One region of the Pseudomonas sp. WOUb67 genome, then DNA from elsewhere that is predicted to be linked to it. Evidence: predicted binding sites of a transcription regulator. Region 1 holds the regulator's gene; each other region holds the start of a gene.
What was found. Region 1 encodes sigma-54, which starts transcription at its own class of promoters, with help from an activator protein. Its sites were predicted from a motif close to ANTGGCATNNANNTTGCTNT; they were not measured.

Region 2: a site for sigma-54 is predicted at 6,164-6,183, ahead of ABOC32_RS18835 (sigma 54-interacting transcriptional regulator). Genes of this name have one in related genera too.
Region 3: a site for sigma-54 is predicted at 5,368-5,387, ahead of nirB (nitrite reductase large subunit NirB). Genes of this name have one in related genera too.

Annotation. Positions count from the first base shown of each region.
Region 1 is NZ_CP170112.1:6,143,863-6,151,922, reverse strand. Features, by position in the region: gene rapZ (RNase adapter RapZ) at 1-221, opposite strand, end outside; gene ptsN (PTS IIA-like nitrogen regulatory protein PtsN) at 224-688, opposite strand; gene hpf (ribosome hibernation-promoting factor, HPF/YfiA family) at 701-1,009, opposite strand; gene ABOC32_RS27225 (RNA polymerase factor sigma-54) at 1,089-2,582, opposite strand; gene lptB (LPS export ABC transporter ATP-binding protein) at 2,758-3,483, opposite strand; gene lptA (lipopolysaccharide transport periplasmic protein LptA) at 3,484-4,008, opposite strand; gene lptC (LPS export ABC transporter periplasmic protein LptC) at 3,995-4,567, opposite strand; gene ABOC32_RS27205 (KdsC family phosphatase) at 4,576-5,100, opposite strand; gene ABOC32_RS27200 (KpsF/GutQ family sugar-phosphate isomerase) at 5,112-6,086, opposite strand; gene ABOC32_RS27195 (ATP-binding cassette domain-containing protein) at 6,335-7,144, shown strand; gene mlaE (lipid asymmetry maintenance ABC transporter permease subunit MlaE) at 7,144-7,941, shown strand; gene mlaD (outer membrane lipid asymmetry maintenance protein MlaD) at 7,941-8,060, shown strand, end outside.
Region 2 is NZ_CP170112.1:4,224,975-4,233,034, forward strand. Features, by position in the region: gene ABOC32_RS18810 (hypothetical protein) at 1-197, shown strand, start outside; gene ABOC32_RS18815 (2,4'-dihydroxyacetophenone dioxygenase family protein) at 407-928, shown strand; gene ABOC32_RS18820 (SDR family NAD(P)-dependent oxidoreductase) at 963-1,781, shown strand; gene ABOC32_RS18825 (alcohol dehydrogenase catalytic domain-containing protein) at 1,789-2,802, shown strand; gene ABOC32_RS18830 (carbohydrate porin) at 2,862-4,136, opposite strand; gene ABOC32_RS18835 (sigma 54-interacting transcriptional regulator) at 4,331-6,070, opposite strand; gene ABOC32_RS18840 (MFS transporter) at 6,321-7,562, shown strand; gene qhpG (flavin-dependent monooxygenase QhpG) at 7,616-8,060, opposite strand, start outside.
Region 3 is NZ_CP170112.1:5,827,698-5,835,757, forward strand. Features, by position in the region: gene ABOC32_RS25735 (FKBP-type peptidyl-prolyl cis-trans isomerase) at 244-1,008, opposite strand; gene pcaQ (pca operon transcription factor PcaQ) at 1,237-2,169, opposite strand; gene nirD (nitrite reductase small subunit NirD) at 2,329-2,691, opposite strand; gene nirB (nitrite reductase large subunit NirB) at 2,691-5,243, opposite strand; gene ABOC32_RS25755 (molybdopterin-dependent oxidoreductase) at 5,534-8,060, opposite strand, start outside.

The DNA.
Region 1 (8,060 bases):
AATTCGGGGAAGCGCGTCAGGTGGCTGGGCAGGTTGCGCGCGTCGATCGACACGGCCACTTTCGGTTGCAGCAGTTCGGTGTTGATCAGCGCTTCTTCCGCCAGCTGCGGCAGCAGCCCGGCGGGCAGGTTGTCAATGCAGTAGAAACCGTTGTCTTCCAGGACATCGAGGGCGGTGCTCTTGCCGGAGCCGGAGCGGCCGCTGACAATGATCAGGCGCATGTTCAGTGCTCGTTCTGTACGTCCAGGACAACCTGGAACAGGGCCTCGTTACTGCTGGCGGCACGCAAGCGATCACGAACCTCCTTGCGATCGAGCATGCTGGCAATCTGGCGCAGCAGTTCCAGATGGGCATCGGTAGCGGCTTCAGGCACCAGCAGGACAAACAGCAGGTCCACGGGCGCGCCATCGATGGCGTCGTAATCGATTGGGGCTTCCAGGTGCAGCAACGCACTGACGGGTGCGGAACAGCCTTCAAGCCGGCAGTGCGGGATGGCGATGCCATTGCCGAAACCGGTCGAGCCGAGTTTTTCCCGGGCGACCAGTTTTTCGAAGACGTCTTGCATCTCCAGTTCTGGCACTTGGTCGGCGATGACGGTGGCGACCTTTTCCAGGGCGCGCTTCTTACTGCCGCCCGGCACGTTCACGAGTGAACGGCCGGGGGTCAGGATGGTTTCAAGTCGGATCATGGATGAGGGGGATCAGCGGGCAGCTGCACCTTGCAGCAGGCTTTGCTGTTTTTCCTTGTGTTTTTTCAGTTGGCGGTCGAGCTTGTCGGCCAAGGCGTCGATTGCTGCATACATGTCTTGGTCTTCGGCATTGGCAACCACTTCGCCGCCAGGAATCTGCAGGGTCGCTTCGACCTTCTGCTGCAGCTTCTCGACTTTCATGATGACCTGCACGTTGGTGATCTTGTCGAAGTGACTGGCTACACGTTTGAGCTTCTGCTCCACATAATCGCGCAGCGGAGGGGTGACTTCTACATGCTGTCCACTGATATTGACTTGCATACAGCTTCTCCTTTGTTGCCCGTGCATAAAGAGGCAGGTCTCGCACCTGCCCCACAAACGCTGTGGCTCATCTCAGGGGCTACATCAGTCGCTTGCGCTCGCTCGACGGTGCGATGCCGAGGGACTCGCGGTACTTGGCGACGGTGCGACGGGCTACCTGGATGCCTTGTGCCTCCAGTAAACCAGCGATCTTGCTGTCACTCAATGGCTTTTTCTGATTTTCCGCCGCAACCAGTTTCTTGATGATCGCGCGAATCGCCGTGGACGAGCATTCTCCGCCTTCGGAGGTGCTGACGTGGCTGGAGAAAAAGTATTTCAATTCGTAGATGCCACGCGGGGTGTGCATGTACTTTTGCGTGGTAACCCGCGAAATGGTCGACTCGTGCATGCCCACCGCTTCGGCAATGTCATGCAGCACCAGCGGCTTCATCGCTTCGTCGCCGTGGTCGAGGAAGCCGCGCTGGTGCTCGACGATCTGCGTGGCAACCTTCATCAGGGTTTCGTTGCGGCTTTGCAGGCTCTTGATGAACCAGCGCGCTTCCTGCAACTGGTTGCGCATGAAGGTGTTGTCGGCGCTGGTGTCGGCGCGGCGCACGAAACCGGCGTATTGCGGGTTCACCCGCAGGCGCGGTATGGCTTCCTGGTTCAGCTCCACCAGCCAGCGGTCGGTGTCTTTGCGCACGATGACGTCGGGCACCACGTACTCGGGCTCGCTGGACTCGATCTGTGAACCAGGGCGCGGGTTGAGGCTTTGTACCAGTTCGATGACCTGGCGAAGCTCGTCTTCCTTGATTTTCATGCGCCGCATCAGCTGGCTGTAGTCGCGGCTGCCGAGCAGGTCGATGAAATCGGTGACCAGGCGCTTGGCTTCGGTCATCCACGGGGTGTTCGCAGGTAGCTGGCGCAGTTGCAGCAGCAGGCATTCGCCCAGATTACGGGCGCCGACACCCGCCGGTTCGAACTGCTGGATGCGGTGCAGCACCGCTTCGACTTCGTCCAGCTCGATATCCAGCTCCGGGTCGAAACCGGCGCAGATTTCTTCGAGGGTGTCTTCCAGGTAGCCCTGGCCGTTGATGCTGTCGATGAGGGTAACGGCGATCAGGCGGTCGGTGTCGGACATCGGCGCCAGGTTCAGTTGCCACAGCAGGTGGCTTTGCAGGCTTTCGCCGGCCGATGTGCGGGTGGTGAAGTCCCACTCGTCGTCATCGTTGCTCGGCAGGCTGCTGGCGCTGGTCTGGTAGATGTCTTCCCAGGCGGTATCGACCGGAAGCTCGTTGGGAATGCGCTCGCTCCATTCACCGTCTTCCAGGTTGTCGGCACTGATGGTGCTTTCCTGGAAGCTGTTGTCCTGGGCTTCGGCTGTCGGCTTGTTCTCGGCGTTGTCCGCCATCGGGTCGCTGTTGTCGAAGTCCTCGCCGTCTTCCTGACGTTCGAGCATCGGGTTCGACTCCAGCGCTTCCTGGATTTCCTGTTGGAGGTCCAGGGTGGAAAGCTGGAGCAGGCGGATGGCCTGTTGCAACTGCGGTGTCATCGTCAGTTGCTGGCCCATTTTTAGGACGAGCGATGGTTTCATGGCAGGGGCTTGTACCTTGTTCGCCGGCGCGCATGCGCCATCCACTACACGAGGGCGCCGGGGCGCCAGATCAAGCAAGTTTTATGCCTTAAATTGTAGCGTTTGCCTAGAGCACCGTAACAACTTTACCCGCGGTTGTGCGGCTATTTTCCGGTGCCCCAGGCGCGTGCCGGGGTCAGAGGCGGAACTCGTGGCCCAGGTACACCTCTTTGACCAGGTCGTTGGCCAGGATGGTTTCGGCGTCGCCTTCGGCGATCAGTCGGCCATCGTTGACGATATAGGCGGTTTCGCAGATATCCAGGGTCTCGCGCACGTTGTGGTCGGTGATCAGCACACCGATGCCCTTGGCCTTGAGGTGGTGGATGATCTGCTTGATGTCGCCGACCGAGATCGGGTCGACACCGGCGAATGGTTCGTCCAGCAGGATGAACTTGGGTGCGGTCGCCAGGGCACGGGCAATCTCGACGCGACGGCGTTCACCACCAGAGAGGCTCATGCCGAGGTTGTCGCGGATGTGGCTGATGTGGAACTCCTGCAGCAGGCTTTCCAGCTCCTTGCGCCGGCCGTCGCGGTCGATGTCCTTGCGGGTCTCGAGGATGGCCATGATGTTGTCGGCCACCGACAGCTTGCGGAAGATCGAGGCTTCCTGCGGCAGATAGCCGATGCCAGCACGGGCGCGGCCGTGCATGGGCTGGTGGCTGACATCGAGGTTATCGATGAGCACGCGCCCCTGCTCGGCCTGGACCAGCCCGACAATCATGTAGAAGCACGTGGTCTTGCCGGCGCCATTGGGGCCGAGCAGGCCGACGATCTGCCCACTGTCGATCGACAGGCTGACATCACGTACGACCTGCCGCCCCTTGTAGCTCTTGGCCAGGTGCTGGGCTTTGAGGGTTGCCATTTACTCGGCCTTCTTCTTGGGCTGGATCACCATGTCGATACGCTGACGCGGTGTCGACACGTTGCCACCACGACCGGCGGTCGCCACCTGGGTCTGGGTGTTGTAGACGATCTTCTCGCCTTCGGTGGTGTTGCCTTCGTTCTCGACCTTGGCGCGGTCGGTGAGGATCACCAGGTCTTTCAGCGCCTGATACTGGATGGTCACGCCCCAGCCTTTCATCTTGTCTGGTTTGGCAGCGCTTTGCTGCTGCTCGAAGTAGGCCAGGTTGCCCACCGAGGTCACCACATCGATGTCGCCGGAAGCGGAGCGGGTGATGGTCACGGTGTTGCCTTTGATCATCATCGAACCCTGGGTAATGACCACGTCGCCGGTATAGGTGGCTACGCCTTGCTTGTCATCCAGGTGGGCCTGGTCGGCCTGGATGCGGATCGGCTGATCACGGTCATTCGGCAGTGCGAAGGCGCTCGCGCTTCCCAGTGCTGCGCTCAGGCTGAGCAAAAGGGGGAGGGTTTTAACGAGCCTCATACTGTCCTCTTACGTTAGAGAGCAGGTCCATCCTGCTTTCTTTCAAATACGCTTTCATTCCTTTGCCCGTAGTTGTGCCACCGGCGCCGTCGATTCTAACGGCTTGCTCGGTCTGCGCATATTGCTTCTGCGGGAACACGGTCATGCGTGAGCTGGTAATGATGGTTTCACGCTGCTTTTCATCGGTTCGCGCAATCCTGACCTTGTCGATCAGCTCGACTTCGGTGCCGTCCGGGTTGACCTCGGCGCGGATGCTCTGCACGTGCCACGGGTATTCGGTGCCGCGGTACATGTGCAGGTCCGGGGTCGTCACCAAAGTGATTTCGCTGGCCTTGACGTGCTCGACCTTGTCGGCAGTCATTTCGTACTGCAGCTTGCCATCAGGCAAAAACTGCACGCTGTGGGCGTTGATCGCATAATAGTCGATGGCGCTTTCGTCGACCTGGGCTACCGGCTTGTCGAGGAAGCTTTCCGGGCTGACATTCCAGTAGCCGACCGCCGCCAGCAGGGCGGCGATCACTGCTAGCAGCGCAATATTGCGGGCTTTCTTGCTGAACATGGGCAGCCTTAGAGGTAGTTGGCGTTGGCAGCGTCCAGGGTGCCCTGGGCCTGCATGATCAGTTCGCAGAATTCACGGGCTGCGCCTTCGCCGCCGCGTGCCTGGGTCACGCCGTGGGCGTGCTGGCGAACAAACGGAGCGGCGTTGGCCACCGCCATGCCCAATGCTACCCGGCGAATGACCGGCAGGTCGGGCAGGTCGTCGCCCAGGTAGGCCACTTGATCATAGCTTAGGCCCAGTTCGGCGAGCAGGCCGTCAAGCACGACCAATTTGTCCTCGCGCCCCTGGTACAGGTGCGGGATACCGAGGTTTTGCGCCCGGCGTTCGACCACAGGGGTTTTGCGGCCGCTGATGATCGCAGTGGTCACGCCCGAGGCCATGAGCATCTTGATGCCCTGGCCGTCGAGGGTGCTGAAGGCCTTGAACTCGCTGCCGTCCTCGAGGAAGTACAGGCGCCCGTCGGTGAGCACGCCGTCCACATCGAACACTGCCAGCTTGATTGCTTTGCCGCGTTGCATGAGGTCCTGGTTCATTCCATCGCTCCTTACATTACACCGGCGCGCAGCAGGTCGTGCATGTTCAGGGCGCCGGTCGGGCGGTCCTCGCGGTCCACCACCACCAGTGCGCCGATCTTGTGGTCTTCCATGATCTTCAGGGCTTCGGCAGCGAGCATTTCGGCGCGGGCCGTCTTGCCGTGCACGGTCATCACGTCGTCGATCAGGGTGGTGTGTACGTCGATGTTGCGGTCCAGGCTGCGGCGCAGGTCGCCGTCGGTGAAGATCCCGGCCAGCGTGCCGTCGGCTTCGACGATCACGGTCATGCCCAGACCTTTGCGGGACATTTCAAGCAGCGCCTCCTTGAGCAGGGTGCCGCGGGCTACCTGGGGCAGCTCGTCGCCGCTGTGCATCACGTTCTCGACCTTGAGCAACAGGCGGCGGCCCAGTGCACCACCCGGGTGCGAGAAGGCAAAGTCTTCGGCGGTGAAGCCGCGGGCTTCGAGCAGGGCGATGGCCAGGCAGTCGCCCAACACCAGTGAGGCGGTGGTGGAAGAGGTGGGTGCCAGGTTGAGTGGGCAGGCCTCTTGCTCGACGCGGGCGTCGAGGTTGACCTCGGCGGCCTGGGCCAGGGGCGAATCGGGGTTGCCGGTCAGGCTGACCAGCTTGATGCCCAGGCGTTTGATCAGGGGCAGCAGGGTGACGATTTCGGCGGTGCTGCCGGAGTTCGACAGGGCAAGGATGACATCATCGCGGGTGATCATGCCCATGTCGCCATGGCTGGCTTCGGCCGGGTGCACGAAAAACGCCGGCGTACCGGTGCTGGCCAGGGTGGCGGCGATCTTGTTGCCGATATGCCCGGACTTGCCCATGCCGACCACGACCACCCGGCCTTTGCTGGCCAGAATCAGTTCGCAGGCTTTGACGAAATTGTCGTCGATGCGCGCCAACAGGGCCTGTACGGCCTCGAGTTCCAGGCGCAGGGTGCGTTGGGCGGATTGGATCAGCTCGCTGGATTGGCTCATGTCGAGAAAGCAATGCCTGATGAAAAGGCAGCGATTATACGCGCAATGACGAAAACCCTCACCCCTTCGATTGCTGTAGCGAATGTCATCAAAGCCTGTCACTGGGCTGAACGACTGCTTGCCTGGCCTTGGGGCGGCGGCGTCAGCGGTGCTATAGTTCGCCGCTATTCGGCCTGCCAGGGGCGCTTGTGCCTTCCTGATGGAGGCTGGCGTCCACTAGGACGAGGCTGCACTAGCAAGGAGTCTAGATGAGTGTGGATAGCGCCTACGCGGTCGAGTTGAAGGGGGTTACCTTCAAACGCGGTTCGCGCAGCATTTTCAGCAACGTCGACATTCGCATCCCGCGCGGCAAGGTCACCGGCATCATGGGGCCATCGGGTTGCGGCAAGACCACGTTGCTCCGCCTGATGGGCGCGCAGCTGCGCCCCTCCAGCGGTGAGGTATGGGTTGCCGGGCAGAACCTGCCGACCCTGTCGCGCAGCGACCTGTTCGATGCCCGCAAGCAGATGGGTGTGCTGTTCCAGAGTGGTGCGCTGTTCACCGACCTTGATGTGTTCGAGAACGTCGCGTTCCCGCTGCGCGTGCACACCCAGCTGTCGGAAGAAATGATCCGCGACATCGTGCTGATGAAGCTGCAGGCCGTGGGCCTGCGCGGTGCCATCGACCTCATGCCCGACGAGCTGTCCGGTGGCATGAAACGCCGTGTGGCCCTGGCCCGGGCAATTGCCCTGGACCCGCAGATCCTCATGTACGACGAACCGTTCGTCGGCCAGGACCCCATTGCCATGGGCGTACTGGTGCGCCTGATCCGCCTGCTCAACGATGCCTTGGGCATCACCAGCATCGTCGTCTCCCACGACCTGGCGGAAACCGCCAGCATCGCCGACTACATCTATGTGGTAGGCGACGGCCAGGTGCTGGGGCAGGGCACGCCCGACGAGCTGATGGGCTCCGACAACCCACGTATTCGCCAGTTCATGAAGGGCGACCCGGATGGCCCGGTACCCTTCCACTTCCCTGCGCCTGACTACCGCGCCGACCTGCTGGGAGCGCGTTGATGCGCAGAAAATCCTTACTCGAACGTGTCCGCCTGCTGGGCCGTTCGGCCATCGACGTGCTGGCCGTGCTCGGGCGTTCCTGCCTGTTCCTGTTCCATGCACTGGTCGGCCGTGGCGGCATCGGCGGCGGCTTCCAGTTGCTGACCAAGCAGCTGTACTCGGTAGGCGTGCTGTCGCTGGCAATCGTTGTCGTGTCCGGTGTGTTCATCGGCATGGTGCTGGCGCTGCAGGGCTACAGCATCCTGACCAAGTACGGTTCGGAGCAGGCGGTGGGGCAGATGGTCGCCCTGACCCTGCTGCGCGAGCTTGGCCCGGTGGTGACGGCGTTGCTGTTTGCCGGCCGTGCAGGTTCTGCGCTGACCGCCGAAATCGGCAACATGAAGTCCACCGAGCAGCTGTCGAGCCTGGAAATGATCGGCGTCGACCCGCTCAAGTACATCGTCGCGCCGCGCCTGTGGGCCGGCTTCATCTCGCTGCCGCTGCTGGCGCTGATCTTCAGCGTGGTCGGCATCTGGGGTGGCTCGTGGGTGGCCGTGGACTGGCTGGGCGTCTACGAGGGCTCGTTCTGGGCCAACATGCAGAACAGTGTTTCTTTCACTGACGACGTGCTCAACGGGCTGGTCAAGAGCCTGGTGTTCGCCTTCGTCACAACCTGGATCGCCGTATTCCAGGGGTACGACTGTGAGCCCACCTCAGAAGGGATCAGCCGTGCCACCACCAAGACCGTGGTCTATGCCTCGTTGGCAGTGCTGGGTCTGGACTTTATTCTGACCGCCTTGATGTTTGGAGATTTCTGATGCAAAACCGCACCCTGGAAATCGGTGTCGGCCTGTTCCTCCTGGCCGGGATCCTGGCGCTGCTGCTGCTGGCCCTGCGTGTCAGCGGGCTGTCGGCCAGCCCGAGCAGCGATACCTAT
Region 2 (8,060 bases), 1.9 Mb from region 1:
CGCTGGACACCGACCAGGGCAACCTCGGCGGGCGGGAGCTGGACCTGTATGTGGAGTGGATGGTCAACGACCACCTGCTGATCAGCCCGCTGGTGGGCTTCTACAAGCCTGAGCGCAGTGCGGCCAACGGCGGCACGCAGATGGGCAGCCGTGACGCCGGCACCTACATGCAGTTGGTGGTCGGGACCTTTTTCTGACCTGCAACAAGGGGGCGCGGCGCGCCCCTTCTGCACCACCGGGCTTGATCAAATTTGATCATCAAGCCTGTCGACCTGCATGAATTCCCACCACCTTAACCCGCCCAAACGCCCGTAAATCAGGCCTTTCAGCTCTTGGCACAGGCTGTGCAAAAAGCATCCTCGCGAGCCAACGCTCGACCATAACAACAAAACAACGAGGCCTGTTCATGAACTCCACCCTGAAACCAAGCATTGTCCAACTGCCGCCTGAGCCCCATGCCGCCATCGTCGACCGCTATGCCCTGCATGGCGGGCACATCGGCACCGGCGAAGATGAATCGCCCTGGGTGCCGTTTGGCGATTGCGCCGCCATACGCCACCTCAGCTTCGATGTACGAACCGGCAGTGTGTGCAACATCCTCTGGGTCAAGGGCGGCGGGCGCATCGGCACCCACCGGCACCGCGCAGCGGTGTCGGCCGTCACGCTGGAAGGCAGCTGGGGATATTACGAGTACGACTGGGTATCGCGGCCCGGCAGCTTTGTCTACGAAACCCCAGGCACCGCCCACACCCTGTATTCCGATGACCCGCAAGGCATGAAGGCACTGTTCTGGATTCACGGGCCCATCGAGTTTTTCGACGAGCACGGCCAGCACACCGAAACCACCGACGTGTTCTGGTTCATCAACCACTACGTGAGCCATTGCGAAAAACACGGGCTGCCGATCAACCAGGCGTTGTTCCTGTGAGCGGGTGCAGCAGTCAACGGACAGGGAGATGCGGATGAAATACTGGGAACGATTTGCCGTCGAAGGCTTGACCTGTGTGGTCACCGGCGCCGCCAGCGGCATTGGCCTGGCGTATGCCGAAGTGATGGCCGAAGCCGGGGCACAGGTCACCCTGCTGGACCTGGACGCCGACCGCCTGCAAGAACAGGTAGCGCGCTTGACCGTGCTGGGTTTCGCTGTGCACGGCGAAGTGGTGGACGCCACCGATCGCCAGGCGATGTATGCCTGTTTCGAACGCATCGGCGAGCGCCATGGCCGGCTGGATGTGGTGTTCGCCAACGCCGGCATCGACGCCGGCCCCGGCTTTCTGGACAGCGAGGGCCAGCGCTGCGCTGAAGGCGCACTGGAGACGCTGGACGAAGCGCACTGGGACAAGGTACTGGCAACCAACCTCACCTCGGTGTTCACCACCCTGCGCGCTGCGGTGCGCTTGATGAAACCGCGTGGCCAGGGCCGCATCATCGTCACTACCTCCAATGCCGCGATCATCAATGAAGCCATCGTCGGCACACCCTATATGCCTGCCAAGGCCGGCGCGGCATCACTGGTGCGGCAGGCCGCGATGGAGCTGGCCCGCTACGGCATCAACGTGAATGCGATTGCGCCTGGCCCGTTCGTGACCAACATCGCCGGGGGCCGCTTGCGCAACCCGGCCGACCGCGCAGCGTTCGCCCAACGGGTGCCGCAACACCGGATCGCCTCCACCGAAGAAATCAAAGGCCTGGCCTTGTTCCTGGCCTCGCCGGCCTCGGATTACGTCACGGGCGCGCAGATCGTCATCGATGGCGGGCAAATGCTCGGCCGGGTGGACTGAGGAGGCGATGATGCAAGCGATTCTGTTCAAGGGGCTGAACCAGCCCCTGCAATTGGGCACGGTTGCGATGCCGGTGCCCGCTGCCGACGAAGTGCTGATAGAGGTGTGCCGTTGCGGCATCTGCGGCAGTGACCTGCACATGACCCAGGACCCTGCTTTCGATATCGCCCCAGGCAGCGTGCTGGGCCATGAGTACAGCGGGCGTGTGGTTGAGTGTGGCAAACAGGTCAACAACCTGAAAATCGGTGATGCAGTGGCCGTGGCGCCATTGCGCGGTTGTGGCCAGTGCAGCAGTTGCCTGCGCGGTGAGCCCGCCTGGTGCGCGGCGTTCAGCTTGCAGGGGGGTGGTTTTGCGCAGTGGGCAACTGCCAAGGGCCACCAGTGCCGGGTCATTCCCAGCAGTGTCGGGCTTAAGGACAGCGCCCTGGCCGAGCCCCTTGCCGTGGCTTTGCACGGGGTAATGCGCGCAGGGCTCAAGCCTGGCGCGAAGGTATTGGTTCTGGGCGCAGGGGCTATCGGCCTGGCGGTGGCCTACTGGGCCAGGCGCCTCGGCGCAGCCGCGGTCGCCATCACCGACCTGGGCGACTGGCAGCGCGAGCGCGCCTTGCACCTTGGGGCGACACACTTTCTGGTGGACGACGGCGCACTGCCTGCGCGTGTTGCGCAAAGCCTGGGCGGCGCAGCCGATATCGTGTTCGAGTGCGTCGGCCGCCCAGGCCTGATTGCCCAGGCCATCGACCATGTGCGCCCACGGGGTACGGTGGTGGTGCTTGGGCTGTGCACGGTCGCGGACAGGTTCATGCCGTTCCAGGCTGTGTCCAAGGAGGTGAACCTGATCATGTCGGCGTTTTTCAACATGGACGAGTTCTGCGCCGCTGTAGACGTGCTTGACGGCCCGGATGCCACCCCGCTGACGATGGTCAGCGAAACCGTGTCGCTGGCCGAGATGCCGCAGGCATTCGAAGCGCTGCGCCAACACCAGCATCAATGCAAGGTCATGGTAGCGCCCCAGCAGGCCTGATCACTTCAATTGCCACCGGTAAAAACCTCCCGCTTCGGCGGGAGGTTTGCGTTCAGGCCCTACAAACCGAGTGCCGAACCGAGGTTGTACATGACCTCCAGGGCTATCACCGCACCGTCGCCACTCACTGGCGCGCCGGGGTTGTAGAAGTTGTCCGGGTTGAAGATGTACTGCACGCTGGGCTCCAGGGCAAGGTTGCGGGTGACTTGCCAGTGGGTGTTGAGCTCGATGCGCGATACACCGCGGCGCGTACGCTCATCGTTGCCAGTAGCCAGCAGGCGCGCGTGCTGTTGCCAGGCTGCCTGGCGCGCCCCCAGGCGCAGGTAGCTGGCCTTGAGGTTCAACGTATCCTGCGGCCGACCGAACGGGCCAAGCCGGGTCACGCCAACTTCGGCAAAATGGGAAAACGGCTGCATGTCATCGGCGCTCCAGGACCAGGCGCCAAACACCTGCCAGCCCCGCTCGGGCACAGCGGCCTCGCCTTCTCTGGCCAATGTCTGGCGGAACTTGAACAGCAGCCCATCGCTCCCCCTGCGCAAGTGGCCGTCCATGGGATCGATCTGTTCGCCGGTGTTATGAAAACCGTTCAGTTCGTAATGGTACGCATACGGGTCCTGGGTAAAATCCGCTTTCGCCCCTACCCCGGCCAGCCAGGTCACGCCGCTGGCGTCACCCGGGTCCCAGTCAAAGCCCTTGGTACGTTTGAAGTAGTGCTGGGGGTTGGACTCGAACACCCCGCTGTGCAGGTAGTAACCTGAATCAAAACGGTACCGGCCGTAGCCACCCCAACTGCCATAGGGGTACGGCAGGATACCGGTGGAGTTATCGATGACCGGGTCGTTGCAGGTGATCACGTTTTCACAGTTGGCCATGTAGAAGTGCTGACGGGCATTGCTGCGGCCTACTGCCAGCTCCAGGCGGTCCTGCAACAGGCGCTGGTTCCAGGTGAAGCGGGCCAGGTAGCCGGTATCGATGTCGTTGTGCATCGGTGCCCCGGCAAAGAAACTCCCGGCCTTGCCCTGCCAACTGTCCTGGGCGGGCTGCCCCTCGCCCCGCATGAACGGGAAGAACACGTACTGCAAACTGAACGATGCCCCGGCGATGTTGGCCAGTGCGTCAAGGTCGCCCTCGACACCGGCAAACACGTTGCCGCTGTTGGCATAGTGGTAAGGGTCGGGGCCGGTATCGAGGTTTTTCACCGACAGGTTCCACACTTGCAGGTCCAGCTTGAGCGCCTCCTGTGCGTGGGCAGCACACGCGAAGGCGGTCAATGCAATGGACAAGGCGGTAACGCGAACGCCAGGCACCCAGGTGCCGCTCGGTTGAGCATTCATGATGCACTCTCTGTTTTTGTTGTTATGAAGTGCGGCCTGAAACTACCGCTTCAGGAAGTCGCGCCAGGTGCATCGCAAGGGCTGTGCCAGCCCCCTGAACGCGGCGAAACGCCCTGTGCCATGGGGTTTTCTAAACGGGACACGTGACCGGGCTTGATCAAATTGATCCGCTTTGATCAAGCTCGATGATCAACTCAGCCCTGCCCGTGTGCCTTCAGGCGGTAGGCCAGTTGCGGGCGGCTGATGCCCAGTTGCCGGGCGGCGGCGGACAAGTTGCCATTACAGGCCTGCAGCACCAGCCGGTATTGTTCCAGCTGCTGGTTGTGGATAGCGTGCTTGAGCTCGGCCATGGGCGAGCCCTGCGGGTCAGGCTCGCTGGCCGCTTTGCACAGGCTGCCGTCACCGCCCACACCCAGCCCGGTGCGGGGCGCCTGCTCACCGGAGGGGAACAGGTGCTGGGTGCGGATGGCCGCTTGCCCGGGCGCCGCAATTACACCGCGCTCCACCAGGTTTTGCAGCTCTCGCACGTTGCCGGGGTAGCTGTAGTTGAGCAGCGCTTCCACGGCCCGGGCACTGAACCCGGTAACCTGCTTGCCGTGCAGTTGGGTGAAGTGCTTGAAAAAGTGCTCCATCAGCAGCGGGATGTCATCCCGTCGCTCGCGCAACGGTGGCAGGTGGATGGGGAACACGTTCAGCCTGAAGAACAGGTCTTCGCGGAAGGTGCCACGGGCAATTGCCTCGCGCAGGTTGGCGTTGGTCGCAGCAATCACCCGCAGGTCGACCTTGATCGGCCGGTTGCCCCCCACCCGCTCGATTTCCCCCTCTTGCAAGGCGCGCAGCAGCTTGGTTTGCGCGCTCATGCTCAACGCCTGGATTTCATCCAGGAACAGCGTGCCGCCAGAGGCCCGCTCGAAGCGACCGGCACGCGCCTGCGTTGCGCCGGTGTAGGCGCCTTTTTCGGCACCAAACAGCTCGGCCTCCAGCAGGCTTTCCGGCAAAGCCGCACAGTTGACGGCCACCAACGGCTGTTGGGCGCGCGGGCTGAGCCGATGCAGCGCCTTGGCAAACACCTCTTTGCCCACCCCCGATTCACCGCTGAACAGCACCGTGGCACGGGTGGGTGCCACTTGCGCAATTTGATGACGGGCAACGCTGAACGCAGCAGAAATACCGACCATGTCGTCCTGCAGCGGCAAGCTGCTGGCCGTGCAGGCAGGCTGTACCGCCTCGCCCTCGGATGGCGACCAGATCGAGTTCATCTGAATGAAGTGCGAAGGGTCCCAGTAGCGCTGCTCGGCGCCGTGTTCATGATCGGGCAAGCGATCTGCCGTATCGCCGACAATCCGGCAGCAGCGCCCGCCGGCGGCCACGCATTCGACCTCGCGGTACACCACCAGCTTGCCGATAAAGGCGCTGGCATAACCCGCTGCATAGCCCAGGGTCATCCAGCATGCGGCCTCGTCGCCAACCCCGTAATGGGCAATGTGCTCATGGGCTTCGCGCGAATCGTGCCACAGGTATTCGCCGTGGAAGTGGCCGCGCTCAATGTCCAGGTCAAGGTCGACCGTTTCCACCCGCACCACACCCTGCAACGCATGCAGCCGGCCGCCGGCGATGAACGAGCTGCGCTCGTCCGAGGCCGGCCAGCGCTTGCGTACCAGCGCGGCATCCTGGCTACCCGCTGAATAGCCGATGCGCATCAGGATACGCCGCGCGCCTTCGCGCCCCACGCTTTCGATCAACTCGCGGCGCAACGCACCCAGCGCGCTGGCGTGCAGCATGACCATGCTCTGGTCATCCAGCCAGATACGCGCATCCTCATCCGAAAACCGCAGGTAGCGACGCAGGTCGGCCGGGGTCGGGCTGCTGGTTTCATAGGCCTGAGGGGCCCGCGACACGGTTTCGCGGGGTGCCACGGTGGATGAACGACTCATACCTTCTCCTGTTGTTCTTGTTCTGCGCAGGTGTGGTGCTACGCGATGGCGAGGCCGTTTTTGATCATCAACTTTTGCCAGCTTGATCAACAAAGATCAAGGCTTGCGCCACTGCAGCCTCCGCTCACAGCCCGGCATTCAAGGGCTTGGTGCCGCCCGCCGCGATTGGCCTGGCGTTTGCTATTACCTGCTGGCGGACGCCTTTGAACGTCGCGTAATCCAATAACAATAATCATGCAGGAGATACACCATGCGCCGCTGGTTCTCTTCCTACGAAAACCGCTTGCTGTTCGTGCTCAGCCTCAGTTTCGGTTTTGTGTTCTTCGACCGTAATGCCATGAGTTTCCTGGCCCCCTTCGTGGCCGCCGACCTGTCTTTGAGCAACACCCAGATCGGCCTGCTGGTATCGGCCTTGTCATTGACCTGGGCACTGTCCGGGTACCTGCTGGGTGCCCGCTCCGACCGCAGCGGGCGCCGCAAGCCGTACCTGCTGGTGGCCGTGATCGTGTTTTCGGTGTGCTCGTTCTTCTCCGGGCTGGCCAGCACCTTCTTCATGCTGCTGGCTGCCCGCCTGCTGATGGGGGTGGCCGAAGGCCCGATACTGCCCATCTCGCAAACCCTGATGGCGATGAACTCCACGGCAAGCCGCCGCGGCCACAACATGGGCATCATGCAGAACTTTGGCAGCAACCTGCTGGGCTCTTGCATCGCGCCCCTGCTGCTGGTGGCAATTGCCAGCCACTACCACTGGCGCCTTGCGTTTATCGTTGCGGGCATCCCCGGGTTGATCGCCGCTTGCATGATCTGGAAGTACGTGCGCGAGCCCAAGGATGTAGTCGTTGCACAGCCCGCTTCGCAGCCCGCAGAAGCGGGCTCGCTTGTCGAACTGCTGCGTTATCGCAACGTCTGGTTGAGCATGCTCATCGCGTGCTTCTACGTGGCCTGGATGGTGCTGGGCTGGGCGTTCATGCCGGTGTACTACATGAACGCGCGGCAGTTCAGCTCTACCGACATGGGCATCCTGATGAGCGTGCTGGGGGCCAGCGCGACCCTCTGCAGTTTCATCGTGCCTGCGCTTTCCGACCGCTTGGGCCGGCGCACTGTGGTGGTGGTGTTCTCCCTGATCGGGGCGCTCACGCCGCTGGCTGCGCTGTACTTTGAAGGGCCGTTCTGGATGCTTTGCGCGGTGTTGTTCATTACCTGGTCGGCCAGTGGTGTGGCGCCGATCTTCATGGCTACCATCCCATCGGAAACCGTACCTGTTCATCGCATCGCCGCCTGCGTCGGGCTGGTGATGGGCATGGGTGAAGTGGTCGGCGGCGTGTTAAGCCCCGTGCTGGGTGGCTGGCTAGCGGACCTTCATGGCCTCGGCGCCCCGTTGCTGCTGCAGGCGGGGTGCGCAATCGTGGTTGGGGTGTTGGGGTTGGGCCTGATAGAAACCGCCCCGCTGCGCACGGTTGGGCGCAATAACCTGACGGCGGTAAGCGAATAGCGGCTCAGAGGCTCTGATCCCGGATCCTGGGGCCGCCATGCAGCCCCGGATTCTCAGGTATAGCCCTGCTCAGTGAGCCAACGTCGGAGCATTTTCTGATGCTCGACCTGCTGCCCTGCAAGCACAGCACTGAGCGCCTGGCCAGCCTGTAGCCCGCGAACGATCGGCGCCAGCTCCACACCTTGCAAATGCCAAACCCCCAGCGGCTGGTCTGCCGTCACCACGACCTCGGCTTCATCCACCAGCCCGTCACGTAGCACGGGCTGCCGCGCCACACGCACCGCGCGCCAGTCGGCGCTCAGGTGCAGCGGCTGCGCATCCGGCCAACCCTGGCGCCGGGCCCAGAACGGTTGCAGCGCCCGGCGTTGCTCCTGGGCATAGAAATCCCGGCCGATGCGGGCAAAGCGCAGGAACAGCTGCTTGATCCGCTGCTGATGAAACTGGCGCGCCAACCCTGCGCGTTCGGGTTTGCGCAGCAAGGTGTTGATCACCACAGGC
Region 3 (8,060 bases), 320 kb from region 1:
CTTGTGAACAGGGTCGCGTTTCTGAGCCCAGGTGCCTGCCAGGCAAGGGCCACGGTCAGATCGGGCGTTTTTTACACAACCGTTTCAAGCCGCGGGTACCTGGCCGCAAACGATTTGCGCCAGAAACATCCTACATCTACTAGCTGCATTTCCTCGGACAGTATCAGGTGTTGCAGGTTCGTCCAATCGCCACAAACGAAAACGCCCCGTCAGGACGGGGCGTTTTGCAAGAACCAGCCAGTGTTACTTGGCAGGTGCTTCAGCAGGTGCTTCAGCTGGAGCCTCGGCTTCCGGCTCGCCGCCTTGCAACTGGGCCGGGTCCTTGATGGCGATCAGTTCCAGGTCGAACACCAGTACCGAGTTGGCTGGGATCAGCGGGCTTGGGCTTTGTGCGCCGTAGGCCAGTTCAGCCGGGATGAACAGCTTGTACTTCTCGCCAACGTGCATCAGTTGCAGGCCTTCGACCCAACCCGGGATCACACCGCTGACCGGCAGGTCGATCGGGCTGCCACGCTCGACAGAGCTGTCGAACACCTTGCCATCGGTCAGCTTGCCTTCGTAGTGGACAGTGACCACGTCGGTCGGCTTGGGCTGCGGGCCATCAGCCTTCTTGACCACTTCATACTGCAGGCCCGAGGCAGTGGTGACCACGCCTGGCTTCTTGGCGTTTTCTTCAAGGAACTTCTTGCCGGCGGAGGCGGCTTCTTCACTGGCCTTGGCCAGGCGCTCCTCGGCGCGTTTCTGCAGGGCGGTGAAAGCCTCTACCAGCTCTTCGTCCTTGATGCGTTGTTCTTTCTTGCCAACGGCGTCTTCGATGCCGAGGGCGACCGATTTCGAATCAAGGTCTTCCATGCCTTCCTGAGCCAGGCTCTTGCCCATGTTCAGGCCGATACCGTAGGAGGCTTTTTGCGCCGGAGTCTTCAGCTCGGGGCTGCTGGCCTGTTGATCACAGCCAGCCAGTACCAGGCCTACCAGGGCAACCGCAGCCGCCAAACGATGCTGTTTCATGCTATTTCCTTGTTCATGCGCCATAAGGGCAATCAGGGTAAAGCCGCGAGCTTAGCAGGCGGCCATGACCAATGGCTACCGGCATAGGAGCGGGTTTCGGTAAGGAAGTTCAGTAGTTAAACGCTAATTCATCCTGGGTTTGCAGCCACTGGCCAGTATTGACCGGTTGTGCCGTTTTTGCCCGGTTGTCCAGGCGATTTATTTCGCTGAACTCTGAAACGCCTGCACTCAGGGGTAGTTGCCCTCGCGGTACTCCCCTGCCACCTCGCGCAGCACCTCGCACACCCACTGCCCCGGCAGGCTTTGCGGCAAGGCGGCATTGCGGCAGATACCCACCGAGCCGCCCGGCTCGCGCACGCCCAGGTCGAGCTCGACCAGCTCGCCACGGCGCAGGTCGAGCAGCACCGCATCGCGCGGCGCCACCCACAGCGCATCGCTGCCAAGCAGGTAGCGCCGGCTCAGGGCCAGCGACAGGGTTTCCAGGCGCTGTGCCGGCATCTGGATGCCGCATTGCACAAACAGGCTGTCGGCATGCTGGCGGATGGTGGTGCCCGCCGGCGGCAACACCAACGGGTAACGCCCGACCAGGGCGCGATCCACCGGCGTGGCGGCCAGCAGCGGGTGGCCGGGGCGTACCACCAGGCTCATCGACTCGCTGTACAGGTGCTCGAACGAAAGGCCCTGGATCTGTGGGCTGTCGGTCATGCGCCCGACCACCAGTTCCAGCTCACCCAGGCGCAACTGGCCGAGCAACTGCGCGCTGACCCCGGTGGCCACACTGATGACCAGCGCTTCATGGCGCTGGTGCATACGGCACAGCACCTCGGGCATGAGCAGGCCCTCGACCGTCGACAGCACGCCAATACGCACCTGCGACGGCGCCCGTGCTTCGCCGCGCAAACTGCTGACGCCATCGCGCAGGGCTTGTACGCTGGGCCCGGCGTAGCGCATGAAGCGCGCCCCGGCCGGGGTCAGCTCGACACCCTGACGGCTGCGCGCGAACAGGCGCGCTTCCAGCAGGCCTTCGAGTTCCTTGAGGGTCTTGGAAATGGCCGGCTGGCTGATCGCGAGCGCGTCGGCAGCCCTGGCCAGACTGCCCTGCCGGGCAATCTCCAGGAAGCACAGCAGGTGGCGGTATTTGATGCGGGTATCGAGGTTCATGGCCTCAAGCTTACCGCATTGGGGCATGCAGATAACCTGTGCCGGCCTCTTCGCGGGTAAACCCGCTCCCACAGAGATCTCCACAGCCTTACAGGTCTGCGCAGTACCTGTGGGAGCGGGTTTACCCGCGAATAGGCCGGTGCAGGCGATATATGAGTATCAGGCAACAGCCAGTTCCACAGCCCCACCATTCAAGCGCACCGGCCACACCCGCAGGCGCTGCCCGGCATCTTCCAGGCACGCCCCGCTCTGCAAACTGAAATGCTGCTTGTACAACGGCGCCGCCACCACCAGTTCGCCCTGCACACTGCCCACCAGCCCGCGGCCGATGATGTTGGCACCGGAACGCGGGTCGCGGTTGTCCACCGCGTACAGTGGCTGAGCCTGCCCCGGCAGGTAGAACAGCGCCACCTGGGCCCCGTCGAGCCACACTACCACCCCAGAGTCGGCCACCAGGTCTTGCGCCTGGCACACCGCCTGCCAGTTCTCTTGGGTTTTCACAGCAGCATTGGACAGGTTCATCAGACAGCCTCCTCGACAGTTGGGATCAGGTGCAACGGCGCAGCAGGCCGGCGTTGTTCGCGTTCGCGCACGAAGTGCACGTCCGGGTCGGCACGCCGGTCATTGACGAAGGTGCGGAAGCGCTTGAGCTTCTCGGGATCGTTGAGGGCATTGGCCCATTCGCATTCATACTGGTCGACCACGTGCTGCATCTGCGCTTCCAGCTCGCTGGCCAGGCCCAGGCTGTCGTCGAGGATCACCTGCTTCAGGTAGTCCAGCCCGCCTTCCAGGTTTTCTCGCCACACCGAGGTGCGCTGCAGCTTGTCGGCCGTGCGGATGTAGAACATCAGCACGCGGTCGATCAGGCGTACCAGGGTTTCGTCGTCCAGGTCGGTGGCGAACAGCTCGGCATGCCGCGGGCGCATGCCGCCGTTGCCGCACACGTAGAGGTTCCAGCCCTTGTCGGTGGCGATCACGCCGATGTCCTTGCTCTGCGCCTCGGCGCATTCGCGGGTGCAGCCCGATACCGCGAACTTGAGTTTATGCGGGCTGCGCAGGCCCTTGTAGCGGTCTTCCAGGCGCAGGGCCATGCCGACGCTGTCCTGCACGCCGTAACGGCACCAGGTGCTGCCCACGCACGACTTCACCGTGCGGGTCGACTTGCCGTAGGCGTGGCCGGTTTCGAAGCCGGCCTCGATCAGCTCGCCCCAGATCAGCGGCAGCTCGTGCAGCTGGGCACCGAACAGGTCGATGCGCTGGCCGCCGGTGATCTTGGTGTACAGGTCGTACTTCTTGGCTACCTGGCCGATGACGATGAGCTTGTCGGGAGTGATTTCACCACCGGGGATACGCGGCACCACCGAGTAGGTGCCGTTTTTCTGCATGTTGGCCATGAAGGTGTCGTTGGTGTCCTGCAGCGGCACCAGCGCCGGGTCCATGATCGGCTGGTTCCAGCACGAGGCGAGGATGTTGCCCACCGCCGGTTTGCAGATGTCACAGCCAACGTGGCCCTTGCCGTGGCGCTCGAGCAGCTCGCTGTAGGTACGGATGCCCTCCACCCGCACCAGCCCGTAGAGTTCCTGGCGGGTGTAGGCGAAGTGCTCGCACAGGCTCTTGTCCACCGCCACGCCGCGGGCCGTCAGTTCGTGCTCGAACACCTGCTTGAGCAAGGCCGCGCAACCGCCGCAGCCGCTGGCGGCCTTGGTGCAGCCCTTGACCGCAGCAAGGTCGCTGCAACCGCTGTCGATGGCGGCGCACACCGCAGCTTTGCTGACGTTGTGGCACGAGCAGATGGTCGCGCTGTCGGGCAACGCATCGGCGCCCAGGGCCGGTGCACCACCGCCTTGCGGGAGGATCAGCGCTGCGGGGTCGGCTGGCAGGGCGATGCCGTTCTGGGCGTATTGCAGCAGGGTGTCGTAATAGCTGTTGTCGCCGACCAGCACCGCGCCGAGCACGTGCTTGCCGCTGGCGTCCACCACCAGCCGGCGGTAGGCGCTGTTGGCTTCGTCGATGAAGCGATAGCTGCGTGAACCAGGGGTGGCGCCGTGGGCATCGCCAATCGAGCCGACATCCACACCCAGCAGCTTGAGCTTGGTCGACATGTCGGCGCCGGTGAACGCGACCGCCGCTTCCCCCATCAGCAACGCTGCCAGGTTGCGCGCCATGTTGTAGCCCGGAGCGACCAGGCCGAACACGCTACCGTTCCACGAAGCGCACTCGCCGATGGCAAAGATGCGCGGGTCGCTACTGCGGCAGTGGTTGTCGATCACCACGCCACCGCGGGCGGCGATGTCCAGGCCACAGCCACGGCCCAGGGCATCCTGCGGGCGGATACCGGCGGAGAACACGATCAGGTCGGTTTCCAGGTGCTCGCCACCGTCGAAGTTCATGCGGTAGCGGTAGGCTTCACCGGCACTGATCGACTGGGTGGCGCGCGACAGGTGCACGCCCACACCAAGCGCTTCGATCTGCGCCTTGAGCGCGGCACCGCCCTCGCCGTCGAGCTGAACCGGCATCAGCCGTGGGGCGAATTCCACCACGTGGGCTTCCAGGCCCAGCGACTTGAGGGCGTTGGCAGCCTCCAGGCCGAGCAGGCCACCCCCGACCACCACGCCACGGCGGGCACCGGCGGCGGCAGCGCGAATGCCATCGAGGTCATCGAGGGTGCGGTAGACCAGGCGGGCATTGCCGCTGGAGCCTTCCATCGGCGGCACGAAGGGGTAGGAGCCGGTGGCCAGGACCAGTTGGTCGTAGCCGTAGCGCCCCTCGGCGGTGACTACTTCGCAGCGCTCACGGTCGATTTCCAGCACGGCCTCACCCAGGTGCAGGTGCACGCCGCTGGCGTTGTAGAAATCGTGCTCGCACAGGGCCAGCGTCTCGGCACAGCTGCCGCCGAAGTATTCGGACAGGTGCACGCGGTCGTAGGCGCGCTGGCGCTCTTCGCCGAACACCCGCACTTCGAAGCGCTGCAGGGCGCCGCGGCTGACCAGTTGTTCGACGCAATGGTGGCCGACCATGCCGTTGCCGACGATGACCAGTCGCTCTCGTTGCCCGCTGCTCGCTGTTGCCTTCATAAGCCGATCCTCGATCAAAAAAAAAGCGCCTGGAGCCGAAGCTCCAGGCGCCTTTGCCTGTATTCATCACGGTGTGCCCCCGGGTTGATCGCCGTTGATCAGTGGGGCTTGTTGTAGCGGAGATAAAGCAGGGACTGTGCCAATTGCTTTACCTGTACCGGCCTCTTCGCAGCACAAGGCTGCTCCTACAGGTATCGCGTGCTCCTGTAGGAGCAGCCTTGTGCTGCGAAGAGGCCCCACAGGTGATCAAAATGCACAACCGGGGTGCACATCAGCCCATCCCGGTGCACTCAGTACACATCCCGCCGATAGCGCTTGGCCTTGCTCAAACCTTCCACATAGGCAGCCGCCTGCGCCGCATCCATCCCGCCATGTTCAGCCACGACCGCGCGCAACGCCGCATCCACATCCTTGGCCATGCGTTGCGCATCCCCACACACATAGAAATACGCCCCCGCCTCCAGCCACTGCCACAGCTGCGCACCCTGCTCCAGCATGCGCTGCTGCACATAGATCTTCTGCGCCTGGTCCCGCGAAAACGCCGTGTCCAGCCGCAAATGCCCTGCTGTTTCCCAGGCCTGCAACTGTTCCCGGTAATAGAAATCGGTCGCCGCGTACTGCTCGCCAAAGAACAGCCAGTTACCCCCCTTTGCCCCCCGCGCCTCCCGCTCTTCGAGAAACGCCCGGAACGGCGCAATGCCGGTACCCGGGCCGACCATGATCACCGGCACGCTGTCGTCCTCGGGCAGCCGGAAGTGCTTCGACACCTGCGGGAAGATTGCCACCTTCAGCGCCTGCGCGCGGTCGGCGAGGAAGGCCGAGCACACGCCCTTGCGCTCGCCATAACGCACGGTGGAAACGGTCAGGTGGACCTGGCCCGGATGCGCCAACGGGCTGGAACTGATCGAGTACAGACGCGGCTGCAAGGGCTTGAGCAGGTCAAGCCAGCTGGCCAGTGGTAGCTGCTGCGGAAAGGCGCGCAGCACATCGACCAGTTGCCGGCCCCACAGCCAGTCCTGCAGTTCAACCTTGCACTCAGGCTGCAGCAGACGTTGCAAGTCCGGGGCGCTGCCAGCGAATGCTTGCAGTTGCTGCGGGGTGACCTTGGCGATCTCCAGGTGCGCGTGCAGGGCTTCGGCCAATGGCATGGCAGGCTGGCCCTTCAACTCGACCATGGCCTGGCCATCGAGCTGCGCCAGCGTCAGCAGCTCATCGACCAGCGCCGGGCAATTGCGCGGCCACACGCCCAAGGCATCACCGGCGGCATAGCTGAAGCCGCTACCGCTCAGGTCGAACACCAGTTGCCGGGTTTCCTTACTGGCACCGGGGCCGTTGAGCAGGTGGTTTTCCAGCAAGGTGGCGGCCCAGGGTTGTTGTTTGCTGTAGGCCGCCATGGGAGCAGGTTCACTCGCCAGAGGTGGCGCAGCGGCACTGCCCAGCGAGGGCAGCAACGCGTCGAGCCAGCCTGCGAACGCTTCGTCAAAGTCTGGCTCGCAGTCCACCCGTTGCAACAGGCGCCGGCCACCCAGCTCGGCCAGGCGCTGGTCGAGCTTGCGGCCAAAGCCGCAGAACTGGTCGTAACTGGAGTCACCCAGGGCCAGCACGGCATAGGGGAGCTCGGCGCAGCAGGCACCCTCCTCGCCCTGCAAGGCCTGCCAGAACGCCGCCGCGCTGTCGGGCGCGTCGCCATCGCCGAAGGTGCTGGCGATCAATACCACGCTGGCAGCGCCCTGCAGTTGGCTCGGGCTGACCGCCTCCATGCAACTGAGCTGCACCTCCAGGCCGGCACCGCGCAGGCGTTCGGCACAGCGCTCGGCCAGCTGCTCGCCGTTGCCGGTCTGCGAGGCCCACAGCACCTGATGCCGTGGCGCTGCCAACGCCGCAACGGGCAGTGCCGCAGGCTGGGCGAACAGCCCGGCCAGCAAGCCGTCGATAAACAGCCGGCGGTTGGCCGCCAGTGGCGCACTGGCCGGCAGGCTGGGCACGCCCTCGGCGCGGGCCTGGTCCAGGCCCAGCACGAAGCCTTGCAGGTAATGGCGCTCTTCTTCTGCCAGCACCGGGGCTGGCAGCGTGTCCAGGCCAAGCAGACGGGACAGGGTGGCAGTGGGCATGCGGGCTGGCTCCGGAATGGCGGTGTTCAGGTCAAGGGCGTCGATACGCTCGCCCGCGACCCGTTGCAGGGCCACGGCGCAGTGTTTGAAAGCGGGCTGCAGCGACAGCGGGTCGACCGCATCGCAGGTAACGGCATTGATTGCCAGCTGCTCGCCGGCCAGGTCGTTCCAGTGGAACGGCGCAAAGCAGTTGCCTGGCATGACCCGGTCGCTGATGCGCGCTGGCAGCACGGCTTGACCGCGCCGTGAGCGGATGGCCACCTGGTCTTTTTCGGCGATGCCCAGGCGTGCGGCGTCGTCCGGGTGGACCTCGACGAAGGGGCCAGGCTCCAGCTTGTTCAGCGCCGGCACCTTGCCGGTCTTGGTCAGGGTGTGCCACTGGTGCTGCACGCGGCCGGTGTTCAGCACCATGGGGTAGTCGTCATCCGGCAACTCGGGCGCCGGCAGCCAGGGCCGGGCGAAGAAGCGGGCCTTGCCGCTGGCGGTGGGGAAAGCCAGCGCCGGGCAGTCCCCCTGGGCATCGTGCAGCAGCGTCTGGCTGCTGCCGTCATTCAGGTAGCGCAAAGGGCTGCGGTTGCTGTCACGGCCTGGCGCACAAGGCCACTGGTGCGGCTGCTGGCGCAACTCGGGGTAACCGATGCCGCGCAGGTCGTAGCCGGTTGCGGGGTTATGGAAGCGGCGGATTTCTTCATACACCGCTTCGGCA